One region of the Pseudomonas sp. DY-1 genome, then DNA from elsewhere that is predicted to be linked to it. Evidence: predicted binding sites of a transcription regulator. Region 1 holds the regulator's gene; each other region holds the start of a gene.
The links. Region 1 encodes LexA, which represses DNA repair genes until DNA is damaged. Its sites were predicted from a motif close to CTGTNTNNNNANACAG; they were not measured.
Positions count from the first base shown of each region.

Region 2: imuA (translesion DNA synthesis-associated protein ImuA) is a predicted target of LexA. The motif match lies at 2,680-2,695, and genes of this name have one in related genera.
Region 3: recN (DNA repair protein RecN) is a predicted target of LexA. The motif match lies at 4,646-4,661, and genes of this name have one in related genera.

Region 1 is NZ_CP032616.1:1,908,828-1,915,685, reverse strand. It holds gene topA (type I DNA topoisomerase) at 1-1,875, shown strand, start outside; gene D6Z43_RS09250 (DUF6586 family protein) at 1,942-2,460, shown strand; gene D6Z43_RS09245 (hypothetical protein) at 2,532-2,765, shown strand; gene sulA (SOS-induced cell division inhibitor SulA) at 2,848-3,321, opposite strand; gene lexA (transcriptional repressor LexA) at 3,332-3,943, opposite strand; gene D6Z43_RS09230 (TetR/AcrR family transcriptional regulator) at 4,170-4,877, shown strand; gene D6Z43_RS09225 (L,D-transpeptidase) at 4,922-5,446, shown strand; gene nagZ (beta-N-acetylhexosaminidase) at 5,456-6,454, shown strand; gene D6Z43_RS09215 (S-methyl-5'-thioinosine phosphorylase) at 6,464-6,858, shown strand, end outside.
Region 2 is NZ_CP032616.1:5,660,528-5,667,385, forward strand. It holds gene D6Z43_RS26730 (SOS response-associated peptidase) at 1-694, opposite strand, end outside; gene D6Z43_RS26735 (M28 family metallopeptidase) at 978-2,591, shown strand; gene imuA (translesion DNA synthesis-associated protein ImuA) at 2,799-3,413, shown strand; gene D6Z43_RS26745 (DNA polymerase Y family protein) at 3,421-4,836, shown strand; gene D6Z43_RS26750 (error-prone DNA polymerase) at 4,833-6,858, shown strand, end outside.
Region 3 is NZ_CP032616.1:5,097,726-5,104,583, reverse strand. It holds gene dapB (4-hydroxy-tetrahydrodipicolinate reductase) at 1-611, opposite strand, end outside; gene dnaJ (molecular chaperone DnaJ) at 694-1,821, opposite strand; gene dnaK (molecular chaperone DnaK) at 1,946-3,859, opposite strand; gene grpE (nucleotide exchange factor GrpE) at 3,960-4,529, opposite strand; gene recN (DNA repair protein RecN) at 4,686-6,359, shown strand; gene fur (ferric iron uptake transcriptional regulator) at 6,417-6,821, opposite strand.

The sequences.
Region 1 (6,858 bases):
CGTGAGAACGGCGAGGCCTTCAAGCCGCTGAACGAATCCCAGGCCATGGCGGCGCTGGAGAAGCTCAAGGCTTCCAGTTACTCCGTTGCCAAGCGCGAAGACAAGCCAACCTCCAGTCGCCCCTCCGCGCCGTTTATTACATCCACCTTGCAACAGGCCGCGAGCAATCGCCTGGGTTTCGGGGTGAAGAAAACCATGATGATGGCCCAGCGCCTCTACGAGGCCGGCTACATCACCTATATGCGTACCGACTCGACCAACCTCTCGGCCGATGCCATCACCATGGTGCGTGGCTTCATCGAGGGGGAATTCGGCCAGAAGTACCTACCGTCCAAGCCAAACGTCTATTCCAGCAAGGAAGGCGCTCAGGAAGCGCACGAGGCCATTCGCCCGTCCGACGTCAATCTGCGTCCCACTCAGTTGTCTGGTATGGAGCGTGATGCCGAGCGCCTGTATGACCTGATCTGGCGCCAGTTCGTGGCCTGCCAGATGCCGCCGGCGGAATACCTGTCCACCAGCGTCAGCGTCACTGCCAGCAAGTTTGAGCTGCGTGCAAAGGGGCGCATTCTCAAGTTCGATGGTTACACTCGCGTCCTGCCACAGCAGAGCAAGCCTGGCGAGGATGACGTACTCCCGGAAATGAGCGAGGGCGAACTGCTCAAGCTACTCAACCTCGAGCCCAGCCAGCACTTCACCAAGCCGCCGGCGCGGTACTCCGAGGCCAGCCTGGTGAAGGAACTGGAAAAGCGGGGCATTGGTCGTCCGTCCACCTACGCGGCAATCATCTCCACCATTCAGGAGCGCGGCTACGTAACGGTGCACAACCGTCGTTTCTACGCGGAAAAGATGGGCGACATCGTCACGGAGCGGCTGAACGAAAGCTTCGCCAACCTGATGGACTATGGCTTTACCGCCGGCATGGAAGAGCATCTGGATGACGTAGCCCAGGGCGAGCGTGACTGGAAGCATCTGCTGGACGAGTTCTATGGCGACTTCAGGAAGAAGCTCGAGCTGGCGGAAGGCGCTGACAAGGGCATGCGTGCCAACCAGCCAACCCCGACCGATATTTCCTGCCGTGACTGCGGTCGCCCAATGATGATCCGTACCGCTTCTACCGGCGTGTTCCTTGGTTGCTCGGGCTATAGCCTGCCGCCGAAAGAGCGTTGCAAGGCCACCATCAACCTGGTGCCGGGCGATGAGATTGCCGCGGACGACGAAGGTGAGTCGGAGTCCCGCGTATTACGCGGCAAGCATCGTTGCCCGATCTGCGCCACTGCGATGGACGCTTATCTGCTGGATGAAACCCGCAAGCTGCATATCTGTGGCAACAACCCGGATTGCTCAGGCTATGAGATCGAGCAGGGCCAGTACCGCATCAAGGGGTATGAAGGTCCGAGCCTGGAGTGTGACAAGTGCGGTAGCGAGATGCAGCTCAAGACGGGTCGGTTTGGCAAGTTCTTCGGTTGCACCAACGCGAGCTGCAAGAACACCCGCAAGTTGCTGAAGAGCGGTGAAGCAGCGCCGCCGAAGATCGATCCGATCCGTATGCCGGAATTGAAATGCGAGAAGGTCGATGACATCTACGTGCTGCGTGATGGTGCTTCCGGCCTGTTCCTGGCAGCCAGCCAGTTCCCGAAGAATCGCGAAACGCGCGCCCCCTTGGTTCAGGAGCTGATTCCGCACAAGGACGAGCTGGATGCCAAGTATCACTACCTGCTGGATGCGCCGAAGAAAGACCCGGAGGGGCGCCCGGCGGTGATCCGTTTCAGCCGCAAGACCAAGGAGCAATATGTGCAGACCGAGGTCGAAGGCAAACCAACCGGTTGGCGCGCCTTCTTCGATGGCGGCAAGTGGAAGGTCGAAGACAAGCGCTGACCGCCCCTAGCGCGTCCGTTTACGGGCGCGCATATACTGCCGGGGTCACCTGTGGAGGGCGCCGTCATGGCCCATGAGCTTTATACCCGCACCAACCAGAAAATCTTCTTCGCTGGCCTGTCGCTGGAGTCCTGGAGCAAGGCGGAAGAGGGCAAGGCCATGAATGCCCAGGCGTTGGTGCAATCCGAGCGCGAGGCGGTACTGTTCCACCTCTACGGTGCGCTTCTTGGCCTGTGCCACGAAATTGCCGGTTACTATCGCCTTCCAGAAGCAGGTGCGCCGCGAGTCGAGTTGCTACTGACGCCGGAAGTCCTGGCTGCTGCGCCTAGTCCTGAGCTGGCTGAGTTGGTGGAGTTGGCCCAGCAGCGTGAAACATGGCTGGCTGAGCTGCTCGTTGCTTATCGCGCATTATTCCAGCCACCTCAGGCGCCGAAGCAGGCAAAGATCGACCCGACTCTACCGTTGATCACCGCAGTCAGCATAGGTGAGGAAGAAAAGCCGTTGTCGCGTGAAGTCCTGGAATCATGGCGGCAAAATCTGAAATCGCTTGCGTTGCGCTTCCGGGAAACACTCAGCGAGTGCTGATTTGATCGACGGGCTAGGGCGTGCTGGCGGCTGGCTGCTACAATGGCCGCCTTTCGTGGAGATATGAACTTATGCCTACGTCCTTTCTGGAAATAGTCGAACTGCCTGACGGGCGCATCATTCTGCGCCGGGCTGAGGACGAGGAGGCGTTGGTTACGCTGGACTTCTCCGCCGATGCCAAGGCTTTCCTTCAGGGGCATCACCTGGAAGTCGCCAAAGCCATGCTGAATGTCGGTGTTCAGATGGCTGGCCGACTGGCTGAAGGAGAGATGGACCACCAGGATGGTCCGCGCGTCCTGCATTGATCTCTGGGGCCAGATCTTCCGCTGATCCGGTTACCGTCTCGTGTCAGAGGGGCGCTGCGATCATCAGGGGCCCAGAAACCTTTCATCCCAGTAGAACGTTCAGGCTTTGCGCGTCGCCTTGGCGTGCAGCTTGGGCCAGTTGGCGTTTGGCCCGTTGTCCCAACTGAAGCCAGCTCACAACCGTATGGCTGCGGCCTAGGCGCAGGGCTTCGCAAGCCAGCTCAAGAGCACTTTGCTCTCCGCGTGGTTGCAGGATCAGGATGCGTTCGCGGTTGAGGCCGGACTCGCGCAGCCAATCCCGGGAGAGGCCAGCGGGGGCGCCGATCAGTGTCAGCCAGCGTGCGTCTTTCTCTTCACTTAGTTCCCGCAATATCGAGGCGAGCAGGCTGCGGCAATGCCCGGCAGCGCCGCGCAGCGACAGTTCACTGAACGCGTCTGGTTCTTCCTTGCTGGTTTCTTCGACCACATCGGTCAGCAGCGGCGCCACGGGATTGGCCAGGATGGCCTCGTGGAACAGAGGGAGCTGTGACCGACCAAGCGACTGCGGGAACTGCATAGGGCCTCCTTTAACGGCGGATCACGCCGACACTCAAACCTTCGATCACCAGATCCTGTTCATCCAGGTTGACTTCGATTGGGGCGAACTCCGGGTTCTCGGCAATCAGCCAGACCTTTTCGCCTTCACGCTTGAAGCGCTTGACCGTGACTTCTTCGCCCAGGCGAGCTACGACAACCTGGCCATTTCGGGCTTCGCGGGTACTATGGACGGCGAGCAGGTCTCCGTCGTAGATGCCGATATCTTTCATCGACATGCCGCGAACGCGCAGCAGGTAGTCGGCTCGGGGATGGAAGAAGTCGGGATTGATGCGGCAAGATTCCTCGATGTTCTGCTGCGCGAGGATTGGCGCGCCTGCAGCGACGCGGCCAATCACCGGCAGTCCATCATCTTCGCTGTTGCCGGGCTCGAAGCCGGGGATGCGAATGCCGCGGGAAGCACCCGGGGTCATCTCAATCGCACCTTTTCGTGCCAGCGCCTTGAGATGCTCTTCGGCGGCGTTGGGTGACTTGAAGCCAAGTTCCTGAGCTATCTCCGCTCGAGTCGGAGGGAAGCCATTGTCTTCAAGGCAGCGCTTGATGAATGCGAGAATCTCAGCTTGGCGGGGCGTCAGTTTCAGCATGGAGGCGCTCTGTTTTTTTATACAGTTGCTGGGATTATATACAGTGATTTGGGCTTGGCAATGCTTCTTTTTTTGGCGAAGGAAGAAGAGGGAGGAATAATCGAGACACCCCTTTGGCGCACTGCCCGGGAGAATGACCGTTGCGTCAGATAGTGGTGAGGTCGACTTGACAATCTGACCGGATGAAACGTATGTTTCAAACAAGTGTTTGTCAGGCGGAGGAGCCATGGCCCAGTCGGAAACCGTAGAACGCATTCTGGATGCTGCGGAACAGCTGTTCGCGGAGAAGGGCTTCGCCGAGACTTCGTTGCGCCTGATCACCAGCAAAGCTGGGGTCAATCTGGCGGCGGTGAACTATCACTTCGGTTCGAAGAAGGCGTTGATTCAGGCGGTCTTCTCGCGTTTCCTTGGCCCCTTCTGTCAGAGCCTGGAGCGAGAGCTGGATCGTCGCCAGGCCAAGGCCGAAAACAAGGCCAGCCTCGAGGAGTTGCTGGAAATGCTCGTCGAGCAGGCCCTTGCGGTAAAGCCTCGTAGCGGAAATGACCTTTCTATCTTCATGCGCTTGCTCGGTCTCGCATTCAGTCAGAGCCAGGGGCACTTGCGCAAGTATCTGGAAGAGGTTTACGGCAAGGTCTTCCGTCGTTACATGCTGCTGGTAAATGAGTCTGCACCAAGGGTTCCCCCGTTGGAGCTGTTCTGGCGGGTGCACTTCATGCTTGGCGCCGCGGCATTCAGCATGTCTGGGATCAAGGCGTTGCGTGCCATGGCGGAAAACGACTTTGGCGTGAATACCTCGATCGAACAAGTCATGCGACTGATGGTGCCCTTCCTGGCGGCCGGCATGCGTGCCGAGACCGGCGTTACCGACGAGGTGCTGGCGAGCGCAATGCTGAAACCACGGAGCAAGGCCCCGGCAGCCCCCGCCAAGGCTTAAAACCATATGGGCGCGAGCGGGCTGATCGGCTAAGCTTGCGGCCCATGCAATACCTTGATCTCCTGCATATCTCCATCGCTGACCAGCAGCTCTACGGCTTTGCCGACGGGCAGTTGGTGCTGCGCATGTCTGTCTCTACCGCGCTCAACGGTGCGGGTGAGACCAATGGCTCCAATTGCACGCCCCGTGGACTTCACCAGGTTCGCGCGAAGATTGGCGGCGGTCTGCCCTTGGGGGCGGTGCTGCGTGGTCGGCGCTGGACTGGTGAGGTCTGGAATGTCGAGCTGCACGGGCGTTTTCCGGGAAGGGATTGGATACTGAGTCGCATTATGTGGCTCAGCGGTCGAGAGCCAGGTCGCAACCGCCTTGGTAGTGTCGACAGCTTCCGCCGCTATATCTACCTGCATGGCACGCCAGATACCGAGCCAATGGGCGTGCCTCGTTCCCATGGGTGCATTCGTCTGCGCAATACGGATGTGCTGGAACTCTTCGATCGAGTGCCCGTCCACTGTGCGGTACGCATTGACGAAGCGCCCTGCCCGGACTGGGCGGCGGCGCAACTCTCTTAAGGATTATTAATGCAAGGTTCCCTGATGCTGGATATCGGCGGCACCTGGTTGACCGCTGAGGATCGGCAGATCCTCCGACAGCCAGAAGTTGCCGGTCTGATCATCTTCGCCCGCAATATCGAAAGCCCGCGTCAGGTACGCGAGCTTTGTGCGTCCATCCGTGCCGTTCGTCCGGACCTGATTCTTGCCGTCGATCAGGAAGGCGGCCGCGTACAGCGCCTGCGACAGGGTTTCCTGCGCCTTCCCGCGATGCGGGCCCTGGCCGACAACGACAACGCGGAGCAACTGGCTGAACAGTGCGGCTGGTTGATGGCGACCGAAGTACTGGCGGTAGGCTTGGACATCAGCTTTGCCCCGGTGCTGGATCTCGACCACCAGCGCAGCGCTGTGGTGGGGAGTCGTGCGTTCGAAGGCGACCCCGAACGCGCTGCGCATCTGGCTGGTTCGTTCATCCGTGGGCTGCGTGAGGCCGGCATGGCTGCTACCGGCAAGCACTTCCCTGGACACGGCTGGGCGGAGGCCGATTCTCATGTGGCGATTCCCACGGACGAGCGCAGCCTTGAGCAGATTCGAGCGAGCGACCTGATCCCCTTCGCCCGCCTTGCGTCCGAGCTGGACGGCATGATGCCCGCCCACGTCATCTACCCGAAGGTGGATAACCAGCCGGCTGGTTTCTCCCGGCGTTGGCTGCAGGAAATCCTGCGTGGGGAACTGAAGTTCTCCGGCGTCATCTTCAGCGATGACCTGTCCATGGCCGGTGCCCATGTGGTGGGCGACGCCGCCGAGCGCATCGAGGCAGCCCTGACCGCGGGTTGCGACATGGGGTTGGTGTGCAACGATCGCGCAGCCGCCGAGTTGGCCCTGGAGCGCCTGCAGCGCTTGGGAGCGACGCCGCCGGCCAGCCTCGCGCGCATGCGCCGCCGCGCTTTCCCCGGTACCGAATACCGCCAGGACCCCCGCTGGCTGCAGGCGACTGCAGCATTGCGTGAAGCCCAGTTGATCGATTGAGGAACCGACATGACCGTCTACGCCATCATTGGTGGTACAGGCCTGACCCAGCTCGAAGGCCTGAGCATGAAAGCGCTGCTGCATCCTGACACGCCTTACGGTGCACCCTCGGCCGGTATCGTTCGTGGTGAGTACGCCGGGCACGATGTGTTGTTCCTCGCTCGCCATGGCCACCCGCATCGCATTCCGCCGCACCAGGTGAACTACCGGGCGAACCTCTGGGCCCTCAAGCATGCGGGCGCCCAGGCGGTGATCGCGGTGAACGCGGTGGGCGGCATTCATCCGGCCATGGGCAGCGGCCACCTTGTGGTGCCGCATCAGGTGATCGACTACACCCACGGTCGCGTCGGTACTTTTTTCGAGGGTGACCTGGACCACGTCACCCATATCGATTTCAGCCACCC
Region 2 (6,858 bases), 2.1 Mb from region 1:
CGGGTTCGGCAATCGCCTCGATCAACTGCTCATCATCGTTCTGTGCACTGTTCACACGTGTGGAAACCGCGTGCCCGGTGAAATCTCCGCGCGCCTGGCCGATGGCTTGGTGAACTTGTTCCTCCTTGGTGCCGGGGCTGAGCCACGGACTGAACTGCTCCTGGGGAAGTATTACGGGCATGCGGTTGTGAATGGCGCTGATGGAGGGCGCTGCATCCCGGGTGAGAAGGGCGCAGGAGATGACTTCCTGTCCGTCCGGGCCTGTCCAGGAGGCCCAGATGGCGGCAATCGCCAGCATCGGGTCGTTCGGGCTGTAGAGGTAGTAGGGCTGATGTACCAGGCGGCCGCGGGCACTGCGTACCTGCTCCTGGGGGTTCCATTCATACCAGCCCTGGGCGGGCATCAGGCAGCGCTGGCTGCGCAAGCCCTGGCGCCACAGCGGCTTGCTGGCGGCTTCTTCACTGCGAGCGAAGACGGCATGCAGTGGAGGCTTTTCCTCTTTCCACCAGGACGGTATCAGTCCCCAGCGTGCGGGAATCAGCTCCAGTTCGCCTTGCCGGTCAAGGCGCAATAGGGGCACTTGGGTAGTGGGCGCAACATTGAAGCTCTGGATCCAGCGTCCCGAGTCCCGGGCACCGATATGCCAGTAGTCTTCGATGGCACGCTCGGAGGGGCTGACATAGCGTCCACACATGGGCGGGGTCCTGTCGCTGGCAGTGGTTACAGCATAGAGCCTGTGCACTCCCCGAAGTTTGAGTGATGCGAGGTGGCCATCCGTTTGCTGGCTAATTGATGGCGTATCTCCTGCGATCTTCATCGTAAAAGGCGACAAACTGCACGTTTTTTACACGCACTCGGAAGAACCGAATGACCTTGCGCCAGTCTGTTCTCCTAGGTCTGCCCCCGAGGAAGCCGTACAGGACAGTGGCGCAATGCCATGGCGGGCCACCTACAACAACTTCAAAAGGATTGAAGTCATGACCCACAAGTACAACGTCAGACGTGTTGTTGGTTCCCTGTTTCTTGCCGCTTCAACTTCCACCCTTGCTGCGCCGGCTGCCGATGGCGATGCCTTCGGCGAATTCTGGAGTCCCGGCAAACCCAACCCCGCCATTTGCAAATCGCCTTTGCTGGTCGGTACGCCCTTGGGCCTGCCGCGTTGTCTGGAGGCGGGCAATGTGATGCACCGCCTGCAGCAGTTGCAGGACATCGCCACGCTCAACGATGGCAACCGCGCGGCCGGCCTGCCGGGCTACCAGGCTTCGATCGATTACGTGAAGAAGACGCTGGAACACGCCGGCTACCAGGTGCGGGTTCAACCCTTCCCCTTCACCGCCTTCTTCCCGAAGGGACCGGGCACCCTGCAGGCACTGGTGCCGCAACCGGCCGACTACGTCTGGGAGGAGGACTTCAACTACCTGTCGCAGACCGACCCCGGTGATGTCAGCGCGCCGGTCGTGGCGGTGGACCTGTCCCTCGGGGCCGGCAATACCTCCACCAGCGGCTGCGAGGCGGAAGATTTCGCTGGCTTTCCCAGCGGCGCGATCGCTCTGGTCCAACGCGGCAGCTGCAACTTCGAGCTGAAGGCGGAGAATGCCGCGGCTGCAGGTGCGGCGGGCGTGATCATCTTCAACCAGGGCAACACCGAGGACCGCAAGGGCCTTGAGAACGTCACCCTGGGAGACACCTACGAGGGTGGCATCCCGGTGCTGTTCGCCACCTATGACAACGGCGTGGCCTGGTCCCAGACTCCTGGCCTGCAATTGCGCATGGTCGCGGATGTGATTCGCGAGAAGACACAAACCTTCAACCTGGTGGCGGAGACCCGGCGTGGCGATCCGAAGAACGTGGTGATGGCCGGCGCGCACCTGGACTCGGTGTTCGAGGGGCCAGGTATCAACGACAACGGCTCGGGCAGCGCGGCCTTGCTGGAAATGGCCGTACTGCTGCGCAAGGCGCACCCGCAGAACAAGGTGCGTTTCGCCTGGTGGGGCGCCGAGGAGTCGGGGCTGGTGGGCTCGACGTTCTACGTCAACAGCCTGAGCGATGAGGAGCGGAAGAAGATCAAGGCCTACCTGAACTTCGACATGATCGGTTCGCCGAACTTCGGCAACTTCATCTATGACGGCGATGGTTCCTCCTTTGGCCTGCCGGGTCCGGCAGGTTCTGCTGCCATCGAGCGCTTGTTCGAGGCCTACTTCAAGCTTCGCAGCGAGCCCTTCGAAGGTACCCAGATCGATTTCCGCTCCGACTATGCGCAGTTCTTCGAGGTGGGCATCCCCTTCGGTGGCCTGTTCACGGGCGCCGAAGATATCAAGAGCGAGGAGCAGGCACAGAAGTATGGCGGCGCTGCCGGCCAGCCCTTCGACCCGTGCTACCACCAGGGTTGCGACACCACCGCCAACATCGACCTGAACGCCCTGGAGATCAACGGCGACGCCATGGCGTTCGCCACCAGCTGGCTGTCACTGTCGACGAAGATCATCGACGACGAGATCGCCGCGGCCGCCGAACAGGCGAAAGGTGTCACCACCCTGCGTCAGCAGTCGGTGCGCCAGGCCGAGCGCTGGGGTAATCACTACGTGAAATGACGGGAAGGGCATCTGGCCTGCGGGAAGTTCGTGCTTTCGCAGGCCTTCTGCCTTTTCCGAATTGACCGTGGGAAGTCTCTGCGATTTACTGTATATAAATACAGTATTCGTAGGATTTCCCCCAATGGCCTTGATGATTGTTCCTGGCCCTTTCGGCAGCCCCGCCCCGGGGCTGCCGTTTTTCTCTTCTGCCAGTGAGTGGAGCTGATGGGCGCTGTCGTTGCCCTCGATGCCCTGCTCAATGAGCGGCGGGTCTGGAAAGGCCAGCCCGGCGCGTTGCTGTCCGGCAGCTGCCAGCCCACCGGCCTGGCCGCCCTGGATCGGGTCCTGCCCGGCGGTGGCTGGCCCGAAGCCGCACTCAGCGAAATCCTCACTCCAGCCACGGGCCTGGGTGAGTTGCGCCTGCTCTGGCCCACCTTGGCGCGGCTGACCGCCAGTGCCGAGCGCGTGGTGCTGGTGGCGCCACCGCATATTCCTTATCCACAGGCCTGGCAGGCGGCAGGCGTGGACCTGCGCTGGCTGGCACTGGTGGAGGCGAGCGGGCGCGATGCCCTCTGGGCGGCCGAGCAATGCCTGCGTTCCGGCAGTTGCGGTGCGGTGCTCTGCTGGCCGCAGCAGGTCGATGATCGCGCCCTGCGCCGTTTGCAGGTGGCCGCGGAAACCGGCCAGACGCTGGCCTTCGCCTATCGCCCCCTGGAGGCCGCCCTGAACCCCTCGCCGGCGGCCTTGCGCATCGCCGTCGACGGATGGCCGGCGCAATTGCGGGTGCTCAAGTGCCGGGGCGGCCTTCCATCGGCGACCCCCATCGCCCTGGCTCGATGACGCGGCCATGCGCTGGGCTTGCATATTGCTGCCGCAGTTGGCGCTGGATGGCGTGCTGCGCGGCCATCCCGACCCCGAAGCGCCCCTGGCGCTGGTGACCGGCACGCCACAGCGCCGCATGCTGCGTGCACTCAATCCGGCGGCCAGGGCACTGGGGTTGCGCCCTGGCCAGTCGCTCACCGCTGCGCATGTCCTGACCCGTGATTTCGCTCTGGTCGAGTACGACCCGACTGAGGTCGAGCGCTGGCAGCAGTTGCTCGCTGCCTGGGCCTATCGCTTCAGTTCCCAGGTCAGCCTGCGCTACCCGCGTTGCCTGCTGCTGGAGGTGGAATCCAGCTTCGCCCTGTTCGGTCCCTGGCCACGGTTCGAGGCACGGCTACGGCGGGAACTGGAGGCTCTAGGTTTTCGTCATCGCATCGTCGCTGCGCCCAATCCGGCGGCGGCGCGGATGCTTGCCAATGCCTACGATGGCTTGGCGGTAACGAGCCAGAATGATCTGCGCGAGGCGCTTGGGCGCATGCCGGTGGATCGCGCGGGGCTGACGCGGGAAACCGCCACCGCCTTCGCCCGCATGGGCCTGCGCAATCTGGAACAGGTGCTGGCGCTACCACGGGATACCGTGGCCCGACGCTTTCCTGTCGATGTGTTGCAGCACGTCGACACCCTGCTCGGCGAGCGTCCGCTGGCGTTGGAGTATTACCGGCCGCCGGATGAGTTCGACCTGCGCATCGAACTGAACTTCGAAGTGGAGTCCCATCAGGCACTGCTCTTCCCCCTGCGCCGCCTCACTGCCGACCTGGCTGCTTTCCTCGCCGGGCGCGACAGCGGCGTGCAGCGCTTCACGCTCTATCTGGAACACCGTGATCTCGCCGATACCCCGGTGCCGGTGGGGCTGCTCAGTGCCGAACGTGAGGCGGCCATGCTCTTCGAGCTGGCGCGTGGGCGCCTGGAGCAGTTGCAGGTGCCTGCACCGGTGCGCGCCTTCCGCCTGCAGGCACAGGACTTGCCGGCTTTCGTGCCGGAACGGCGTGAGCTGTTCGACGAGCGCCCGCAGCAATCCCTGCCCTGGGAGCAACTGCGCGAACGCCTGCGCGCACGCCTGGGGGACGAAGCGGTGCATAGCCTGGCGGCCCGTGCCGATCACCGTCCCGAATGCGCCTGGCAACTGGGCGCCGAAGCACTGCAGGCACCGCTCCTGCCCGGTCCACCGCGCCCCGGCTGGCTGCTGCGCGAGCCCGTGGCCTTGCGGGAGTCGTCCGTGCGCATTCTCGCCGGCCCCGAGCGGATCGAGTCCGGCTGGTGGGATGGTGGCGATATACGCCGCGACTACTACCTGGTGGAAACCCGCAACGGCCAGCGCGGCTGGGCCTTCCGCCTGGTGAACGGGGAGGGACCGCTGCTGCTGCAGGGTTGGTTCGCATGAGCGCCTACGCCGAGCTGCATTGCCTGTCCAACTTCAGTTTCCAGCGCGGGGCTTCCAGTGCCAGCGAGCTGTTCCAGCGCGCCAAGGATCATGGCTATGAGGCGTTGGCGATCACCGACGAGTGCACCCTGGCCGGCATCGTGCGTGCCTGGCAGGCATCCAGGGAAACCGGAGTGCCCCTGGTGATCGGCAGCGAAGTGCGCCTCGAAGGCGGGCCCAGGCTGGTGCTGCTGGTGGAAGACCTGACGGGCTACCAGCACCTCTGCCGTCTCATCACCCAGGCCCGGCGACGGGCGAAGAAGGGTGAGTACCAACTGCTGCGTGGTGACTTGGCTACACCCATGGACGGCCTGCTGGCCCTCTGGATACCCGAGCGGGAAAACGACGATTCCGAAGGCCTCTGGCTGCGCCAGTGCTTCCCCGGACGCCTGTGGCTGGCAGTGGAGCTGCACCAGGGCGCGGACGACGCCAGCCGCCTGACGGGCCTGTTGGCCCTGGCCGAGCGCCTTGGCATCCCACCCGTGGCAACCGGCGATGTGCATATGCATGCCCGAGGCCGCAGGGCCTTGCAGGATTGCATGACCGCCGTGCGCCATCACTGTACGGTGGCGGATGCCGGCTACCGGCTCTTTCCCAATGGCGAACGGCACCTGCGCCGCCGCGAGGTGCTGGCCAGCCTGTACCCGGCCCACCTGCTGGCCGAATCGGTACGCATCGCCCACCGCTGTGCTTTCAACCTCGGACAACTGAACTATCAGTATCCCCGCGAGCTGGTGCCGGAAGGTCACAGCCCGGGCAGTTGGCTGCGCAACGAAACGGAGAGAGGTTTACTCAAGCGCTGGCCGGACGGTGTGCCGCCGAAGGCGCGGGCGCTGGTGGAGAAGGAGCTCGCGCTGATCGGCGAGCTGGGTTACGAGAGCTACTTCCTCACGGTGTACGACATCGTCGAGTTCGCCCGCAGTCGGCACATTCTCTGCCAGGGGCGAGGCTCGGCGGCCAACTCGGTGGTGTGCTTCGCCCTGGGGATAACCGAGCTGGACCCCTGTGGTTTCACCGAACTCCTGTTCGAGCGCTTCATGTCCCGGGAACGCAACGAGCCGCCGGATATCGACGTCGACTTCGAGCACGAGCGCCGCGAAGAGGTCATCCAGTACCTGTTCCGCCGCTATGGCCGGGGCAGGGCGGCGCTCACCGCCGTGGTCAACACCTACCACGGTGCCGGTGCCGTGCGTGATGTAGCCAAGGCCCTCGGCCTGCCGCCGGACCAGGTCAATGCGCTGGCCGACTGCTGTGGCAGCTGGAGCGATAAGGCGCCCTCGGCGGAGCGTCTGCGCGAGGTGGGTTTCGACCCTGAGAGCCCGGTGTTGCGTCGGGTGCTGGCGCTGACCAGTGACCTGATCGGCTTTCCTCGCCACTTGTCGCAGCATCCCGGCGGCTTCGTGATTTCCGAAGCGCCGCTGGACTGCCTGGTCCCGGTGGAGAACGCCAGCATGGCCGAACGCACCGTGATCCAGTGGGACAAGGACGACCTCGACCTGGTCGGGCTGCTCAAGGTTGATGTGCTGGCGCTGGGCATGCTCAGTGCCCTGCGCCGTTGCTTCGGCCTGATCGAACACTACCGCGGCACCCGCTGGACCCTGGCCACCTTGCCCAAGGAAGACACCGCCACCTACGAGATGATCGGTCGCGCCGACACCATCGGCGTATTCCAGATCGAGTCGCGGGCACAGATGTCCATGCTGCCGCGCCTGAAGCCGAGGACCTTCTACGACCTGGTGATCCAGGTCGCCATCGTCCGGCCGGGGCCCATCCAGGGCAACATGGTCCATCCTTACTTACGCAGGCGTAATGGGTTGGAGGAGGTGAAGTACCCCTCCAGGGAACTGGTTCCTGTATTCCAGCGCACCCTGGGCGTGCCGTTGTTCCAGGAACAGGTGATGCAACTGGCCATGGTCGCCGCCGACTACAGCCCAGGCGAGGCCGACGAACTGCGTCGCAACATGGCGGCCTGGAAGCGTCACG
Region 3 (6,858 bases), 2.7 Mb from region 1:
AATCCGATGGTCTCGCGAGCGCGGGCGCCAGTCTGACCTTCACGACCGTAGACAGCGACCTTGGACAGATCGCGACCGAGCGCATCGGCAACCACTTCACCCATGCGAAGTGCGGTACCGGATGGCGCATCCACCTTGTGACGGTGGTGGGCCTCGATGATCTCGATGTCGACCTCGTCCCCCAGGACGCGGGCGGCGGTATCGAGCAGCTTGAGGCAGAGGTTCACACCGACACTGAAGTTGGCAGCGAAGACGATCGGAATCTCCGTGGCGGCAGCCGCCAACAGGGCTTTCTCGTCAGAGGAGAATCCCGTCGTGCCGATCACCATGGCCTTGCCCGCCTGACGGCAGACTTCCAGATTCTTCAAAGTCACCGATGGGTGGGTGAAGTCGATCAGCACGTCGAATTCGTCGACTACCTTGGCCAGATCACCCGACAGCGGCACGCCGATGCGGCCCAGCGCCGCCAGCTCGCCAGCGTCAGCGCCGACCAGGCTGCTGTCCGGACGATCGATGGCAGCCGTCAGGCCAGCGCCCTGCGCCTGCTGCACCGCTTCGATCAAATTCTTGCCCATGCGCCCAGCGGCGCCCATCACTGCAATACGTCGCATAAAAAAGCTCCAAGCTGGAAGCCTGGAGCTGGAAATCGGGACAGGAGCAGTTCAACTCCAAGCACCGACTTCCAGCTCGTCGTTAGAGATCGCCGAAGAAGCGCCTCATACCCTCGAACCAGCTACTGGCCTTGGGCGAATGGGAGCCATCGCTCTGCAGCGTCTTGCGGAACTCATCGAGCAGCTCGCGCTGGCGCTTGTCCAGGTTGACCGGCGTTTCCACCACAACCCGGCACATCAGGTCGCCAGCACCTCCACCACGCACCGGCGCTACGCCCTTGCCGCGCAGACGGAACAGCTTGCCGGTCTGGGTCGCTTCCGGAATCTTCAGTTTGACCCGGCCATCCAGGGTCGGCACCTCGAGCTCGCCCCCCAAGGCTGCGTCTGCGAAGCTGATCGGCACCTCGCAGTAGAGGTGCTTGCCATCACGCTGGAAGATCGGGTGCTCGCGCACGTTGACCACCACGTAGAGGTCGCCGGAAGGCCCACCAAGCGCACCAGCCTCGCCTTCGCCGGAAAGACGAATACGGTCACCGGTGTCGACGCCAGCAGGCACTTTCACCGACAGGGTCTTGTGTTCTTCCACGCGCCCCTGGCCGTGGCAACTGCCACACGGGTCGCTGATCATCTTGCCGCTGCCATGGCAGCGCGGGCAGGTCTGCTGCACCGAGAAGAAGCCCTGCTGCATGCGCACCTGGCCGATACCACCGCAGGTGGTACAGGTGACCGGACTGGTGCCCTTCTTGGCACCAGAGCCTTCGCAGGTCTTGCAATTGACCAGCGTCGGCACGCGGATGGTCACGGTAGTACCACGCACCGCTTCTTCCAGATCCAGTTCCAGGGTGTAGCGCAGGTCGCTGCCACGCTGTGGACCGCCACGCTGGCCACCACGCTGACCACCGAAGAAGTCACTGAACACATCGCCGAAGATGTCGGAGAAGCTGGCCCCACCAAAACCGGCACCGGCGCCTGCGCCCATCTGCGGATCGACACCGGCGTGGCCGTACTGGTCATACGCTGCGCGCTTGCTGGCATCGGAGAGAACTTCGTAGGCCTCGTTGGCCTCCTTGAACTGCTCCTCCGCAGCCTTGTCGCCCGGATTGCGGTCCGGGTGGAACTTCATGGCGAGACGGCGATAAGCCTTCTTCAGCTCCGCCTCGCTGGCGCCACGCTCGACACCAAGGATCTCGTAAAAGTCACGTTTAGCCATAGGTTTCCTGCACTCTCGAATTCACCAGCCCCAGACACACCAACGCGGGAGCAAGCTCCCGCGCGGCAGATCAGGCGTACGGGCCGTCTGGCACCGTACGCCGGGGCGAAAGCAAGCGTGACACTTACTTGTTTTCCTTGACCTCTTCGAACTCGGCGTCGACGGCATCGTCGCCAGCCTTGTCCGCAGCGGAAGCTTGCGGCTGTTCGCCAGCCTGAGCCTGGTCGGCGTACATCTTCTGGGCCAGCGGAGTGGACGCCTGGGACAGGGCATTCATCTTGGCTTCGATGTCGGCCTTGTCGTCGCCCTTCACGGCCACTTCCAACTCACCCAGCGCCTTCTCGATCGCAACCTTCTCCTCAGCAGTGGCCTTGTCGCCGGCCTCGGTGATCATCTTGCGAGTGGCGTGAACCAGCGCGTCGCCCTGGTTGCGGGCAGCGGCCAGCTCTTCGAACTTGCGGTCTTCCTCGGCGTTGGCCTCGGCATCACGCACCATCTGCTGGATTTCTTCCTCGGACAGACCGGAGTTGGCCTTGATCACGATGGATTGCTGCTTGCCGGTGGCCTTGTCCTTCGCGCCGACGTGCAGGATGCCGTTGGCATCGATGTCGAAGGTCACTTCGATCTGCGGTACGCCACGCGGAGCCGGCGGAATCTCGGCCAGATCGAACTTGCCCAGGGACTTGTTCTGGGCGGCCTGCTTGCGCTCACCCTGCAGCACGTGAATGGTCACTGCAGACTGGTTGTCGTCGGCGGTGGAGAACACCTGCGACTTCTTGGTCGGGATGGTGGTGTTCTTCTCGATCAGCGCGGTCATCACGCCACCCAGGGTTTCGATACCCAGGGTCAGCGGGGATACGTCGAGCAGCAGCACGTCTTTCACATCACCGGCCAGCACGGCACCCTGGATGGCGGCACCAATGGCGACGGCCTCGTCGGGGTTCACGTCCTTGCGCGGCTCTTTGCCGAAGAAGTCGGCAACCTGCTTCTGCACCAGCGGCATACGGGTCTGGCCACCGACCAGGATCACTTCCTGGATATCGGATACGTCCAGGCCTGCGTCCTTCAGGGCGATGCGGCAGGGCTCGATGGTACGCGCGACCAGATCTTCGACCAGGGCTTCCAGCTTGGCGCGGGAAATCTTCACGTTCAGGTGCTTCGGACCGGTCTGATCTGCAGTGATGTACGGCAGGTTGACGTCAGTCTGCTGAGCGGAAGACAGCTCGATCTTGGCCTTTTCGGCAGCTTCTTTCAGACGCTGCATGGCCAGGGGATCACCCTTCAGGTCCATGCCGGACTCTTTCTTGAACTCGTCGACGAGGTAATCAATCAGGCGCAGGTCGAAGTCTTCACCACCAAGGAAGGTGTCGCCGTTGGTGGCCAGCACTTCGAACTGGTGCTCGCCGTCGACCTCAGCGATCTCGATCACCGACACGTCGAAGGTACCGCCGCCCAGGTCATAGACGATAACGGTGTGATCGCCCTTGGCCTTGTCCATGCCGTAGGCCAGTGCAGCCGCGGTCGGCTCGTTGATGATGCGCTTGACGTCCAGACCGGCGATGCGGCCGGCGTCCTTGGTAGCCTGGCGCTGGCTGTCGTTGAAGTAGGCCGGAACGGTGATCACCGCTTCGGTGACCGGCTCGCCGAGGTAGTCTTCGGCGGTCTTCTTCATCTTCTTCAGCACTTCCGCAGAGATTTGCGGCGGCGCCATCTTCTGGCCCTTCACTTCCACCCAGGCGTCACCGTTGTCGGCCTTGGCGATCTTGTAGGGAACCATCTTGATGTCTTTCTGCACGACGTCTTCTTCGAAGCGGCGACCGATCAGACGCTTCACGGCGTACAGGGTGTTCTGCGGGTTGGTGACCGCCTGGCGCTTGGCGGACTGCCCGACCAGGGTCTCACCGTCGTTGGTGTAGGCGATGATGGACGGCGTGGTGCGAGCGCCTTCGGCGTTCTCGATCACCTTGACGTTGCCGTTTTCCAGGATGGCCACGCAAGAGTTGGTGGTCCCCAGGTCGATACCAATGATTTTGCCCATATTCTCTCTCCCGAAACTTTGGATTCTCCGCGGCCTCACTTCACGGACCGCGGCAGCACATAAACGCTTGATCTAACAGATGGGGGCCCAAGCCCGGATTTCAAGCCTGCTCGTCGATCGACGGCGGCGTCGCGCTCGGAGCCTTGCTGACCACCACCATGGCGGGGCGCAACAGGCGGCCATTGAGCAGGTAACCCTTCTGGAACACCTTGAGCACGCTGCCCGGCTCGACATGGGTGCTCTCTTCCATTGCCATGGCTTGGTGATGCTCAGGATTGAAGGGCGCGCCATGCGGGTCGACCGCCTCCAACTGGTGACGCTTGAGCGTGTCGTGGAACAGCTTAAGCGTCAGCTCCATCCCTTCGCGCACCGGCTTGATCGTCTCGTCAGTGGCGCTGGACAGTTCGAGACCGCGCTCCAGACTGTCGACAACCGGCAGCAGGTCGTTGGCGAATTTTTCCAGGGCGAACTTGTGCGCCTTCTCCACATCCTGTTCGGCACGGCGACGGATGTTTTGCAGTTCGGCGGCAACACGCAGCGACTGATCCTGGGCCGCAGCCAGCTGCTCTTCCAGCACCTGTACGCGGGTGGCGAGGTCTTCGCCGGATGCGGCGTCGGCAGCAGGATTCGCTTCGGGGGTCTGGTTATCCAGGGTCTGTTCGTCGGCCATGCCTTCCTCCTCATAAAAGACAGCTGCGGGTAAAGACCCGCTGATATGTCCGCCTATATGGGGTCGCAATTTGTCGCTTCAAGGGGGAGGAGCGATTGTCAGGCAGAAAACAAACACTGTATAAATACACAGCCAACTCAGCGCGGGAGTCGCACCATGCTGGTACACCTGTCAATCCACAATTACGCCATCGTCGAGCACCTGGATCTGGAGCTTGAGGGTGGAATGTCCGTGATCACCGGGGAAACCGGCGCCGGCAAGTCGATAATGCTCGACGCCCTCGGCCTGACCCTGGGTGATCGCGCCGACAGCGGCGTGGTGCGCCCCGGCGCCGACAAAGCCGACATCCTCGCCAGCTTCGACCTCAGCCGCATCCCCGAAGCCCGCACCTGGCTGGCCGAGCGCGACCTGGACAACGACGGCCCATGCATACTGCGACGCGTCATCACCGCCGAAGGTCGTTCCCGTGCCTACATCAATGGCAGCCCCTGCCCCCAAGGCGACCTAAAGACCCTGGGCGAACTGCTGATCGACATCCACAGCCAACACGAACACCAGTCCCTGCTCAAGACCGACACCCATCGGCGCCTGCTGGATGAGTTCGCAGGCGCCAGCGACCTCGCCCGCCAGGTGCAACTGGCAGCCCAACGCTGGCGACAGACCCGCCAGGAGCTGGAGCACCTGTCCCGAGCAGGCGACGAACAGCGGGCACGCCACCAGCTGCTCACCTACCAGTTGGACGAGTTGGAAAACCTGGCCCTCGGCGAGAACGAACTGGAACGGCTGGAGCAGGAACACAAGAACCTCGCCAATGCCGAAAGCCTGCTGGCCGCATGCCGCCAGGTCATCGAAATGTGCAGCGACAGCGATGCCGGCAACGTACTCAGCGCGCTGACCGCCAGTCTCAACCGCCTCACCGCCTTTCATTCCCAGCCAGGCGCCCTGACCGAAGCGGTCAACCTGCTGTCCAGCGCACAGATCCAGGTCGAGGAGGCCATGGGCGAGCTGAACCGCTTCCTCGATCATTTCGACGCCGACCCTGAACGCCAGCAAGCTCTGGAGGAACGTCTCGACGCCATCTACACCCTGGCTCGAAAACACCGCGTCCAACCGAACGACCTCGCCGAGCTTCAGCAACGCCTGCTGGACGAACTGGAAGCCCTCAACGCCGATGACGAAGCAGCCGAGCGACTCGCCGAGGAACTGACTGCGTATGAGCGTCACTATCAGGAGAAAGCCACTGAACTGAGCCGGCTGCGTGGCGAAGCGGCGGAACAGCTGGCCGGCGCCGTGGAAATCGAGATGCAGCGCCTGGGCATGCCCGGCGGGCGCTTCAATATCAGGCTATATGCGAGCCAGCTGGATGAGCCACAACACTACGGACTGGAACAAGTGGAGTTTCTGGTGAGCGCCAACCCTGGCCAACCGCTGAAGGCATTGGCAAAGGTCGCCTCGGGCGGCGAACTGTCCCGTATCAGCCTGGCGATCCAGGTGATCACCGCGCAGACATCACGCGTGCCCACCCTGGTCTTCGACGAGGTGGACGTTGGTATCGGCGGCCCCACCGCCGAAGTGGTTGGCCAACTGCTGCGTCGCCTCGGCGAGCGTGGCCAGGTCCTTACCGTCACCCACCTTCCGCAAGTAGCCGCGCAGGGCCACCACCACCTCTTCGTGCACAAGGTGCGTGGCACCCAGGAAACGCGCACTGCAGTGACCAAGCTGCAGGAAGCACCGCGCATCGAAGAGATCGCCCGCATGCTGGGCGGCCTGGACCTCACCGAGGAATCCCTGGCCCACGCCCGGAAGATGGTGGTCAGCGCCCAGCGCTGATTTCAACCCAAACGAAAAAGGCGACCTTGTGGTCGCCTTTTCCTTTGCGCGAAGCGCTCACTTTTTCTTGCGGATGTACAGCACCAGATTGTGGTCAACAAGCTCGTAACCACGCTCCTTGACGATTTCCTTCTGGCGCTTCTCGATTTCCGGATCGAAGAACTCGATCACTTCACCGGAATCGACGCACACCATGTGGTCGTGATGGCCGCTATCGGCCAGCTCGAACACTGCATGACCGCCGTCGAAGTTGTGACGAACCACCAGGCCCGCCGCTTCGAACTGGGTCAGAACTCGATAGACAGTGGCCAGACCGACATCTTCACCAGCTTCCATCAAGGCCTTGTAAACGTCCTCCGCGCTCATGTGGCGTTGCTCGGTGGAGTCGAGCATCTGGAGGATCTTGACCCGAGGCAAGGTCACCTTCAGGCCGGCTTTACGCAGTTCGTTGTTTTCAACCATGGTCGGTTTTCTCGAGGAATGCGGCTTTCGCAGCTTC